DNA from 3 places in the Streptomyces sp. NPDC126503 genome. Region 1 is predicted to be linked to each of the others. Evidence: riboswitches for the same ligand, from Rfam matches in the RefSeq annotation. Region 1 holds a riboswitch; each other region holds the start of a gene.
What was found. A riboswitch is a leader RNA that binds a small molecule or an ion and turns the genes downstream of it on or off. The one in region 1 is predicted to bind cobalamin.

Region 1 (3,260 bases):
CGAGGACGGCGGTGAGCAGGGCGGTGACGGTGAGGAGGACGAGACGGGTGCGGGTGACGGCGACGCCGAGGGCCGCGGCGGCGTCCTCGCCGAAGGCGAAGGCGTCGAGGGTCCGCGCGTGACCGCCGCAGAGCAGCAGGGCGGCGGCCAGCACCGCGCCGCAGACGGCGACGTCCGTCCAGCTCGCGCCGGCGAGCGAGCCGAGCAGCCAGAAGAGGACCCCGCGGGTGGTCTCCGCGTCGGCCGCGGTCATCACCACGAAGGAGGTGAGGGCGGAGAACAGCTGCATGGCGGCGACACCGGCGAGCACCACCCGGTCGGTCGACCCGCCGAGGGTGTGGCTGAGCAGGAGCACGAGGGCGAAGGAACTGACCGCGCCCACGAAGGCGCCTCCGGTGACGGAGAGTGCGCCCCCGCCGGCGCCGAGGACGACCACCGCGACCGCTCCGGTCGAGGCTCCGGAGGAGACCCCGAGCACGAACGGGTCGGCGAGCGGGTTGCGCAGGAGCGACTGCATCACGACCCCGCAGACGGCCAGCCCCGCGCCGCACACGGCGGCGAGGAGGGTACGGGGCAGGCGCAGGTTCCACACGATGCCGTCGCGGATCGGGGAGAGTTCGGTGGCGCCCGCGCCGAGGTGGGCGGCCACGGTGGACCAGACGTCGCCGACGCGGATGTCGGCGGGGCCGACGGTGATCGCGGCGGCGGCGGAGAGGCAGAGCAGCGCGAGCCCGGCGGCCCCGGCGAGCGGCAGGGTCCAGCGGCGGCCGCGGAAGGCCGCCGCCGCCCGGCCGGGTATCGAGGCCGGTGTCCGGGCGGGAGGGGCCGTCATCGGGCGAGTCCGTACGTCCGCAGGGCCGCGGCCACCTTCTCGACGCCCTCGACGGTCCGGATGGTCGGGTTCATCGCCTGGCCGCTGAGGAGCACGTACCGCTTGTGCTTCACGGCGGTCATGTTCCGGGTGGCGGGGTGGGACTCCAGGAACTCGATCTTCTTGGCGGCGCTCTCGGCCGACTGCGCCCGCCGGGTCAGGTCGGCGATCACGAGGACGTCGGGGTCCCGGTCGGCGACCGTCTCCCAGTTGATCTGCGGCCACTCCTCGCGGGTGTCGTCGAAGACGTTCTTCACGCCGAGCGTCTCGCTGACGATGCCGGGCGCCCCGCAGCAGCCGGCCATGTAGGGGGCCTCGGCGTCGGAGAACCAGTACAGGACCGAGGCGTCGGAGAAGTCGTCGCCGGCGGTGGCCTTCGCGACCCGGGCCCGGAGCTGCGCGACGAGCTTCTCCCCGCGCTCCGGGACGCCGAAGATCCGCGCAAGGTCGCGCACTTCGCCGTACACGGCGTCCATGGTCAGCGGCCGGGTGCGGACGCCGTCGCCGTCGCCGCTGTTGTCCTTGCCGGCGCAGTCGGACGGGGAGACGTACGCGGGCACGCCGAGCTTCTCGAAGCGCTCCCGGGGGGCCACGCCGCCCGTGCCGACGGTGTGGAGGAAGGAGGCGGTGACGAGGTCGGGTTCGGTGTCGAGGACCTTCTCGAAGGAGGGGTACCGGTCGGCGAGCCGGGGCACCTTCGCGTTCTCCTTCTCCAGTTGCTTCAGGACCGGGTCGGTCCAGGTCGCGGTGCCCACCATGCGGTCGGCCAGGCCGAGGGAGAGCAGGATCTCCGCCGATCCCTGGTCGAGGGCGGCGGCCCGGCGCGGTGCCCGGGCGACGGTGAGCGCGCGCCCGCAGTTGTCGAGGGTGACGGGATACCCGGAGGCGGCGCCCTTCGCGGGTGCGGGTGCCGGTCCCCCTCCCCCGCAGCCGGCGGCGAGCAGGGCGCCGGCGAGAAGCAGCGCGGCGGTACGGGCGGGGCGGGCGAGCGGCACGGAAGCGTCCTTAGCGGCCACGGCTCATACGCGGAGCCTGTCGTACGGTGCTCCCCGGGCGACGGTACGACGCCGGGGCCGCCAGCAGGTCTTCGGACTCGGGGTCGTCCGGACGGAACGCCTTCCCGGGCCTGTCGTACCGCCCAGTGGCCGATGCTCCGCCCGTCACCCTCACCGCTGCGCGTCAGTTCCGGATTCCCACCGGATTCCCTGACTCGTCGCGTACGGGACGTACACGCGGAGTGCGACTGGCCCGGGCAAATTACCACAGGGGGTGCACGGGCAACCCGGCGGGCGGAAGGGGCGTCCTTCCGGACAGGAAGCGTCGGCCGGACGGCGCGTACGGTCACACGGAAGCAGGACAGCGATGAGCGACAAGGCCCGCATTCTCTTCGACGCGCTCGATCTCGACCACGACGGCACCCTGACGCGGATGGAGGTGATGCGCGCGCTGCGCGAGAAGGGGCCGACCCTCGCGGCGCAGGGCGTGATCCCGCTCTGGGGCATCGGGGACGTCGACGCCTCGGCCGCCCTCTTCGACGCGGCCGACCAGAACGGCGACTGCGTGCTGACCTTCGAGGAGTTCGCGACCTGGGCGGACCGCCGGTTCGGCTGGTGACGAAGGCCCGGTGAGGCGGGCCCGGTGACGCGGGGCGGGCAGCGCCCGCGTCCACGGCGCCCGGCGCGGCGGAGGGTGACCAGAACAGGGCACTCCCTCACGTTCTGTGTTTCGGTGGGAGACGGGGACCCACGAGCGTCGAGGAGTGCCATGCGGGTAGCGGTCATCGGGCAGGGGTACGTCGGCCTGACGGGCGCGGTGGCGCTCGCGCGGCACGGGCACCGGGTGGTCGGTGTGGAGCAGGACGGGGAGCGGCTCTCGCGGCTGCGGGCCGGGGAGCCGGCGGTGTACGAGCCGGGGCTCGCGGAGCATCTGGCGTCGGTCCTGCGGACGGGACGGCTGGATTTCGTGGGGTGCCTGGAGGAGACGACGGCCGCCGATCCGGTGGACGCGGTGCTGCTGAGCGTGGGGACGCCGCCCGCGCCCGACGGCACGGCCAACCTCTCCCACGTCCGCGAGGCGGTGCGGCAGGCCGCCCTGCTGGAGGGGTCGCCGCTGGTGGTGCTCAAGTCGACGGTGCCGCCCGGCACGAGCGACGCACTCCTGGCGGAGCACCCTCACCTGCGCGAGCGGTTCGTGTACAACCCCGAGTTCCTCAACCAGGGCCGGGCCCTGGACGACTGGCAGGCCCCGGCCCGTACCGTCGTGGGCACGCACGCTCCCGCGGCGCTCGCGCGGTGCCGTGAGCTCTACGCGTGGGTGAGCTGCCCGTGGGTGACGACGACCCCGGCGAGCGCGGAGATGATCAAGTACGCGAGCAACGCCTTCCTGGCGG
Region 2 (3,260 bases), on a different contig from region 1:
GGTGCAGCACGCCCCGCGCCGTACGGGTCTTCTCCCAGGCGGGCAGCGGGCCGTGACGCTCGGCGAGGTCGGCGGAGGCCTCGTACGCGGCGAGCATGATCCGTTCGGCGATCCGGGTCGACAGGGCCCGCGCGGGGGCCGAGTCGAAGGGCAGCTTCAGCTGGAAGAAGACGTCCTGGAGGCCCATGGCGCCCAGGCCCACCGGGCGCCAGCGGGCGTTGGACCGGCCTGCCTGCTCGGTCGGGTAGAAGTTGATGTCGACGACCCGGTCGAGGAAGGTGACGGCGGTCCGGACGGTCGCGTCGAGCCGCTCCCAGTCGAGGTCGCCGGTGGCCGTGTCCACGAAGGCGCCCAGGTTCACCGAGCCCAGGTTGCAGACGGCGGTCTCGCCGTCGTCCGTGACCTCCAGGATCTCGGTGCACAGGTTGGAGGAGTGGACGGTGTGGCCCGGCTCGGCGGTCTGGTTGGCCGTACGGTTCGAGGCGTCCTTGAAGGTCATCCAGCCGTTGCCGGTCTGCGCCAGGGTCCGCATCATCCGGCCGTACAGGTCGCGGGCCGGCAGCGTCCGGCGGGCCAGGCCCGCGGCCTCCGCCTTCCGGTACGCGGCGTCGAACTCCTCGCCCCACAGGTCCACCAGCTCGGGCACGTCGGCGGGGGAGAACAGCGACCACTCGGCGTCGGCGTTCACCCGGCGCATGAACTCGTCCGGGACCCAGTGCGCCAGGTTCAGGTTGTGCGTCCGGCGGGCGTCCTCGCCCGTGTTGTCGCGGAGTTCCAGGAACTCCTCGATGTCCGCGTGCCAGGTCTCCAGGTAGACGGCGGCGGCGCCCTTGCGGCGCCCGCCCTGGTTGACGGCGGCGACGGAGGCGTCGAGCGTCTTCAGGAAGGGGACGATGCCGTTGGAGTGGCCGTTGGTGCCGCGGATCAGCGAACCGCGGGCGCGCACCCGGGAGTACGAGAGACCGATGCCGCCCGCGTGCTTGGAGAGGCGCGCGACCTGGTGGTAGCGGTCGTAGATGGAGTCCAGTTCGTCCTGCGGGGAGTCGAGCAGGTAGCAGGAGGACATCTGGGGGTGGCGGGTGCCGGAGTTGAACAGGGTGGGGGAGGAGGGCAGGTAGTCGAGCCGGCTCATCAGCCCGTACAGCGCCGCCACCTCGTCCACGGCCCGGGTGCTGTCGTCCTCGGCGAGGCCGGAGGCGACGCGCAGCATGAAGTGCTGCGGGGTCTCGATCACCTTGCGGGTGATCGGGTGGCGCAGCAGGTAGCGCGAGTAGAGGGTCCGCAGGCCGAAGTAGCCGAAGCGGTCGTCGGCCGCGGGGTCGATCAGCGCGTCCAGGCGCGCGGCGTGCAGGGTGGCGAAGGCGGCGGTGCGGTCGGCGATCAGGCCCTCGCGGTGACCGACCGCGACGGAGGACGAGAAGGAGACGGCGCCCTGGGAGGCGGCCTCGTCCGCGATCGTGACGGTGAGCAGGCGGGCGGCGAGCCGGGAGTACGCCGGGTCCTCGGCGATCAGGCCGGCGGCGGCCTCGGTGGCCAGCTCGCGCAACTCCGCCTCGTCCGAGGCGGCGCTGCGGCCGCGCAGCGCGGCGGCGGCGACCTTGCCGGGGTCGGTGTCGGGGAGGTCGGCGGTCAGCTCGGTCAGGGTCCGCAGCAGTACGGTCCCGGGTCCGTCGCTCTCGTTACCGTCGCTCTCGATCGCGGTGGCCGGATCGGCGGGCGCGATGGTCACGTGGGGCTCTCCCTCGCTCGGCTCGGGGCCAGGGGGAGGGAAGGCGGGCAGGCGGGCGGCCGTGGGCATGGCCGCTCCGCGTCCACCGGCCCACTCCACGAGGCCCGGACGTCTGTGGCACCCGGAACGGACGGACCGGGCGCACCGTCGGCAGGTCCTCGGACTCACCTCGTACGAACAGGTACAAGACACACCGTTGCGGGACAGTTCCGGATTCGCGCCGGATTCCCCTGCGTCGACAGCGAGCATGAGCATACATGTGGGGGGCGTCGCTCGCGGCACCCCCCACATGTAGTGGCGTCGGGTGTCGGAGCTGCTTGCCGACGTGGGGGTCTCGGTCGTCGCGGAAGGCGCACGCGGTGAGTTGGCCGGGGGCCCCACGCAGCGGGCCGCCGCCTTCCCCGGAGGGGGAGGGCGGCGGCCCGTCGGACGGCCGGTGAGGGCTCAGCAGCAGCGGAACCCCTCGCGCGGATCGGCCTCCCGCGCGTCGGTGCGGCTGCGCTCGAACTCCCGCCGGGTCATCACCTCGGCGTCCGGGTCGCAGCTTCTGGCGTGGGCGACGTACCGGTCGTAGACCGCCTCGCCGGACAGCTCCCGTACGTACCAGCGGATCGCGTGCACCGCGCGCCTCAGATGGCGGACCGTGTGCGCCGTGCTCATGCCGAGCCGGTCCCGGTCGGCGCGTCACCTCGCGACTCGCCCGGTGCGGTCTCCCCGCGCATGCCGCCTCCGGCGCCGAGTCCGGCGGCCACCAGCTCCGCCTTCTCCTCCTTCGTGGGGAACATGCCGGCGGGAGCGACGAGCTTGGACTCGACGTGCGGCGTCTCGGAGAGCCGGACGCCCTCCGGGTTCCTGATCGCCTTGACGCAGACCCGGCCCGCGTCGGCGATCACCACGATGATGAGGATCGCGAACAGCGCGGACAGCACGCCGTCCACGGTGGAGTTGGTGACGACGGTGTGCATGTCGTCGATCGACTTGGCGGGCGGGAGCACCTTGTCGGCGTCGATGCCCGCCTGGTACTTGTCCCGCTGGGCGAAGAAGCCGACCCGCGGGTCCTCGGAGAAGATCTTCTGCCAGCTCGCCGTCAGGGTGACGGCGACGTCCCAGGCGAGCGGGACGCCGGTGACCCAGGCCCACTTCAGGCGGCCCGACTTGATGAGCAGCGTGGTGCAGACGGCCAGCGCCACGGCGGCGAGCAGCTGGTTGGCGATGCCGAACAGCGGGAACAGCTGGTTGATGCCGCCCAGCGGGTCGTGCACGCCGACCCAGAGGAAGTAGCCCCAGCCGCCGACGACGACCGCGCTGGCGAACCAGACGCCCGGCTTCCAGCTGACCTGGCGGAACGGCTTGTAGACGTTGCCCAGCATGTCCTGGAGCATGAACCGGCCGACGCGGGTTCCCGCGTCCACGGTCGTGAGGATGAACAGCGCCTCGAACATGATCGCGAAGTGGTACCAGAAGGCCTTCATCGCGGTACCGCCGACGACCGCGGAGAAGATCTCCGACATGCCGAGCGCGAAGGTCGGCG
Region 3 (3,260 bases), on a different contig from region 1:
GGATCTTCGCCAGCGCGTCCAGGAGCAGGAAGACGATCCGGTACATCACGAGCGCCACGTCCACGACCGGCGCCGGCACCCCGGCCCGCACCAGCCGGGGCAGGACGTCGTAGACGGGTGTCGTGAACGCGAACAGCAGCACCCCGAGGGACGCCGACGCACTGCGCAGGAGCAGTTCGGCCGCGTGGACCGGGCCGTCCGGTGCGAGCGACACGAGCCCGTGGCCCCCGCCCACCTGGAAGAGGAGCGGTACGGCGCCCGTGACGCAGAAGCCGAGCGGCACCCGGAAGGCCCGCCACAGTGCCCGGCCCGGCACACCCGCCGGACCGAGGAGGACGGTGAGGGTGGCCGCGGCCACGAGCACGGCGCCCGGCCACGGCGGCAGCGACACCGCGCACAGGGTGAGCCCGAAGCCGAGCAGCGCCTTCTCGGCGGGATGACGGCGGCGCCAGCGACTGCCGTGCGCCGCCGCGTCGATCGGCAGCATCGGCGGTTACGCGTCCCCGGGCGGCGGGAGCACCGGCCCGGCACCCGCGTCGGGCGCGGCCCCGGCCTGCCCCGCGGCCCGCGCGCCGCCCTCGGCGCGCACCCTCGCCTCCGCGTGGGCCTCACCCTGCCTGCGCCCGCGCCGCACGCCGAAGTAGTACGCGAGGACGCCGGCGCCCAGCGCCGCCTGGAGGGCGAACAGCGCCGACTCCACCTCGCCGGACGGCGGCTCGTACAGCGGGGCGAACCAGGGCTCGTAGTCCGGCCGCAGCTCCGTGATCGCGCTCTCCGCCTCCGCGTCCGCCCCGGCGAAGGGCTCCTCCTTGTGGTCGCCGAGCCCGAGGGCGAGCGGCAGGACCGCCAGGGCCACCACGACGAGCAGCAGCAGCGCGTTGATCTTCGCGTTCCGGCTCATCGGGCGCTCGCCCCCTCGGACGGCGCGGCGTCACCGGCTGCCCCGGCCGGCCGGGCGAGAACGCCGAGCCGGATCAGGTCGCCCTTGCTGGACTGCGCGAGGAGCCGCATCACGAGCACCGTGAGCAGGCCCTCGCTGACCGCCAGCGGGATCTGCGTCACCGCGAAGATGCCGCCGAACTTGGCCAGCGCGCCCGCCACGCCGCTCCCGGGGTCGGGGAAGGCGAGGGCCAGCTGCACGCTGGTCACGCAGTACGTCGAGAGGTCCGCCACGAACGCGCCGGCGAACACGCTCACCATCAGCGGTGCCCCGGCCCTCCGCAGCAGGACGTACGTCCCGTACCCCGCCCACGGGCCGGCGACGGCCATGGAGAAGGCGTTCGCGCCGAGGGTGGTCAGGCCGCCGTGCGCCAGGAGCAGCGCCTGGAAGAGGAGCGTGAGGGTGCCGAGCACCGCCATGATCGGCGGGCGGAACAGGATGGCGCCGAGTCCCGTACCGGTCGGGTGCGAACAACTGCCCGTCACCGAGGGCAGCTTCAGCGCGGACAGGACGAAGGTGAAGGCGCCGGAGGCGCCCAGCAGCAGGGTGGACTCGGGGTTGGACCGCACCTCGCGGGTCAGCGCGCGGACTCCGTGGACGATGAACGGTGCGGCCGCGACGCTCCAGGCGGCGGCGTGCACAGGGGGCAGATACCCCTCGGCTATATGCATGGTTGGGAGACCCTCTCCAGCACCTCGTGGATGGACAACGCGCCCTGGCCGGTCTCCTGGCTGACGGTCATGCCGCCCGACTCCGCCTTCCCACACCCCGGCGGTCTCCCGCGGCGGTGCAGTGGCTTCCCCTGGGGGATGGAGCCGGACCTCCCGATCACAGTGGCGAGGGCCGCACCGGTACTGCACCGGTTTCCCGTACACCAAGGCGGTGCGACACTAGTGGGTTGACCAGGTGCATCACAACACGGTGGCCACCCGGCGCGTTCTCCCGCTCACTGCGCGCTGTCGTCGTACGCCCCCGCGCACCCCGGTACCGGCCACCCCCTCCGGTCACTCCTTCCGGTACGTGTACGCCTCCGAGGCCGCCGCGGCGACCTCGTCCAGGTCGCCGCCCGCGCTCGCGGTCACCACGGCCGCGACGGCGCCCTCCACGAAGGGGGCGTCCACCAGCCGGGATCCCTCGGGCAGTTCACCGCCCTCCGCGAGCAGCGCCTTGACGGTGAGCACGGCGCTGCCCAGGTCGACGAGGAGCGCCACCCCGGCGCCGCCGTCGACCGCCCGCGCCGCCTCGGCGATCAACTCCGCGCTCGTGCCCAGGGCCCCGTCCGGGGTGCCGCCGGCCGGCCGGACCGGGGCCGTGTCGCCGCCACCGGCGAGGCCCCGGGCCAGTTCGGCCACGGCCGCCGCCACCCCGGCGCTGTGCGAGACCAGGACGATCCCGACCTGCCCGGCGCTCATGCCGTCCCCTCCCCGTCCGCCGTCGTACCGTTCGTCCCTTCCGCCCCGGCCGTGGCGGCGAGCGCCGCGAACAGCAGCGCCGACGAGGCCGCGCCCGGGTCCTCGTGCCCCACCGAGCGCTCGCCCAGATAGCTGGCCCGGCCCTTGCGCGCCCGCAGCGGTACGGTCCCGAGGGCGCCCTCACCGGCCCGGTCCCGTCCTTCCGTGAAGGACACCTTCAGCCCCTCCGCCCCCGGCACCAGCGCGTCCAGCATCGTCTTGTCCCCCGGTCGCGCGCCGCCCAGCCGGGAGACGGCCTCCACCCCCTCGCCCAGCGCCCCGGCGAACCGCTCCCGGGTCACCCGCGGATCGTCGCCGAGCGCCTTGCCCGCGCGCCGCAGCAGCGTGCCGTACAGGGGTCCCGACGCGCCGCCGACCGTGGAGATCAGCTGCTTCCCGGCCGCGACGAGCACCGCTCCCGGCGCCGTCGGCGGCTCCTCGTCCAAGGCCTTCCGCACGGCCGTGAAGCCGCGCCGCAGATTGGCCCCGTGGTCGGCGTCCCCGATGGCCGCGTCCAGCTCGGTCAGCCGGTCGGCCTCCCGCTCGACCGCCTCGGCCACCGCCTCCAGCCAGCGCACGAAGAACTCCGTGCCGTACGTTCCCGCCGTCTCCGTCATCCCGGTCCTCTCCCGTGTGTCCCTGACGATGTGCCCGCGACTCCGGCCCGGCTCACAGCCCCCAGCGGAGCGCGGCCGTCCGCACCGGCGCGTCCCACAGGCGCAGCAGCTCCTCGTCCGCCTCGCACAGCGTCACCGAACAGCCGGCCATGTCCAGCGAGGTCACATAGTTCCCCACCAGGGCCCGCGCGACGGGCACCCCGCGCTCCCCGAGCACCCGCGCCACCTCCGCGTGGAAGCCGTACAGCTCCA

Region 2: it holds a riboswitch for cobalamin, as region 1 does, so the genes downstream of both, ABTY40_RS14465 (ribonucleoside-diphosphate reductase subunit alpha) here and ABTY40_RS12260 (ABC transporter substrate-binding protein) in region 1, are expected to answer to the same signal.
Region 3: it holds a riboswitch for cobalamin, as region 1 does, so the genes downstream of both, ABTY40_RS28145 (energy-coupling factor ABC transporter permease) here and ABTY40_RS12260 (ABC transporter substrate-binding protein) in region 1, are expected to answer to the same signal.

The regions. Positions count from the first base shown of each region.
Region 1 is NZ_JBEORS010000007.1:169,667-172,926, forward strand. It holds gene ABTY40_RS12255 (FecCD family ABC transporter permease) at 1-832, opposite strand, end outside; gene ABTY40_RS12260 (ABC transporter substrate-binding protein) at 829-1,866, opposite strand; cobalamin riboswitch at 1,933-2,134, opposite strand; gene ABTY40_RS12265 (EF-hand domain-containing protein) at 2,234-2,485, shown strand; gene ABTY40_RS12270 (UDP-glucose dehydrogenase family protein) at 2,636-3,260, shown strand, end outside.
Region 2 is NZ_JBEORS010000009.1:64,014-67,273, forward strand. It holds gene ABTY40_RS14465 (ribonucleoside-diphosphate reductase subunit alpha) at 1-1,729, opposite strand, end outside; cobalamin riboswitch at 1,862-1,984, opposite strand; gene ABTY40_RS14470 (YbdD/YjiX family protein) at 2,174-2,389, opposite strand; gene ABTY40_RS14475 (carbon starvation CstA family protein) at 2,386-3,260, opposite strand, start outside.
Region 3 is NZ_JBEORS010000031.1:19,172-22,431, forward strand. It holds gene cbiQ (cobalt ECF transporter T component CbiQ) at 1-487, opposite strand, end outside; gene ABTY40_RS28140 (energy-coupling factor ABC transporter substrate-binding protein) at 494-901, opposite strand; gene ABTY40_RS28145 (energy-coupling factor ABC transporter permease) at 898-1,611, opposite strand; cobalamin riboswitch at 1,641-1,834, opposite strand; gene ABTY40_RS28150 (PTS-dependent dihydroxyacetone kinase phosphotransferase subunit DhaM) at 1,945-2,352, opposite strand; gene dhaL (dihydroxyacetone kinase subunit DhaL) at 2,349-3,008, opposite strand; gene dhaK (dihydroxyacetone kinase subunit DhaK) at 3,061-3,260, opposite strand, start outside.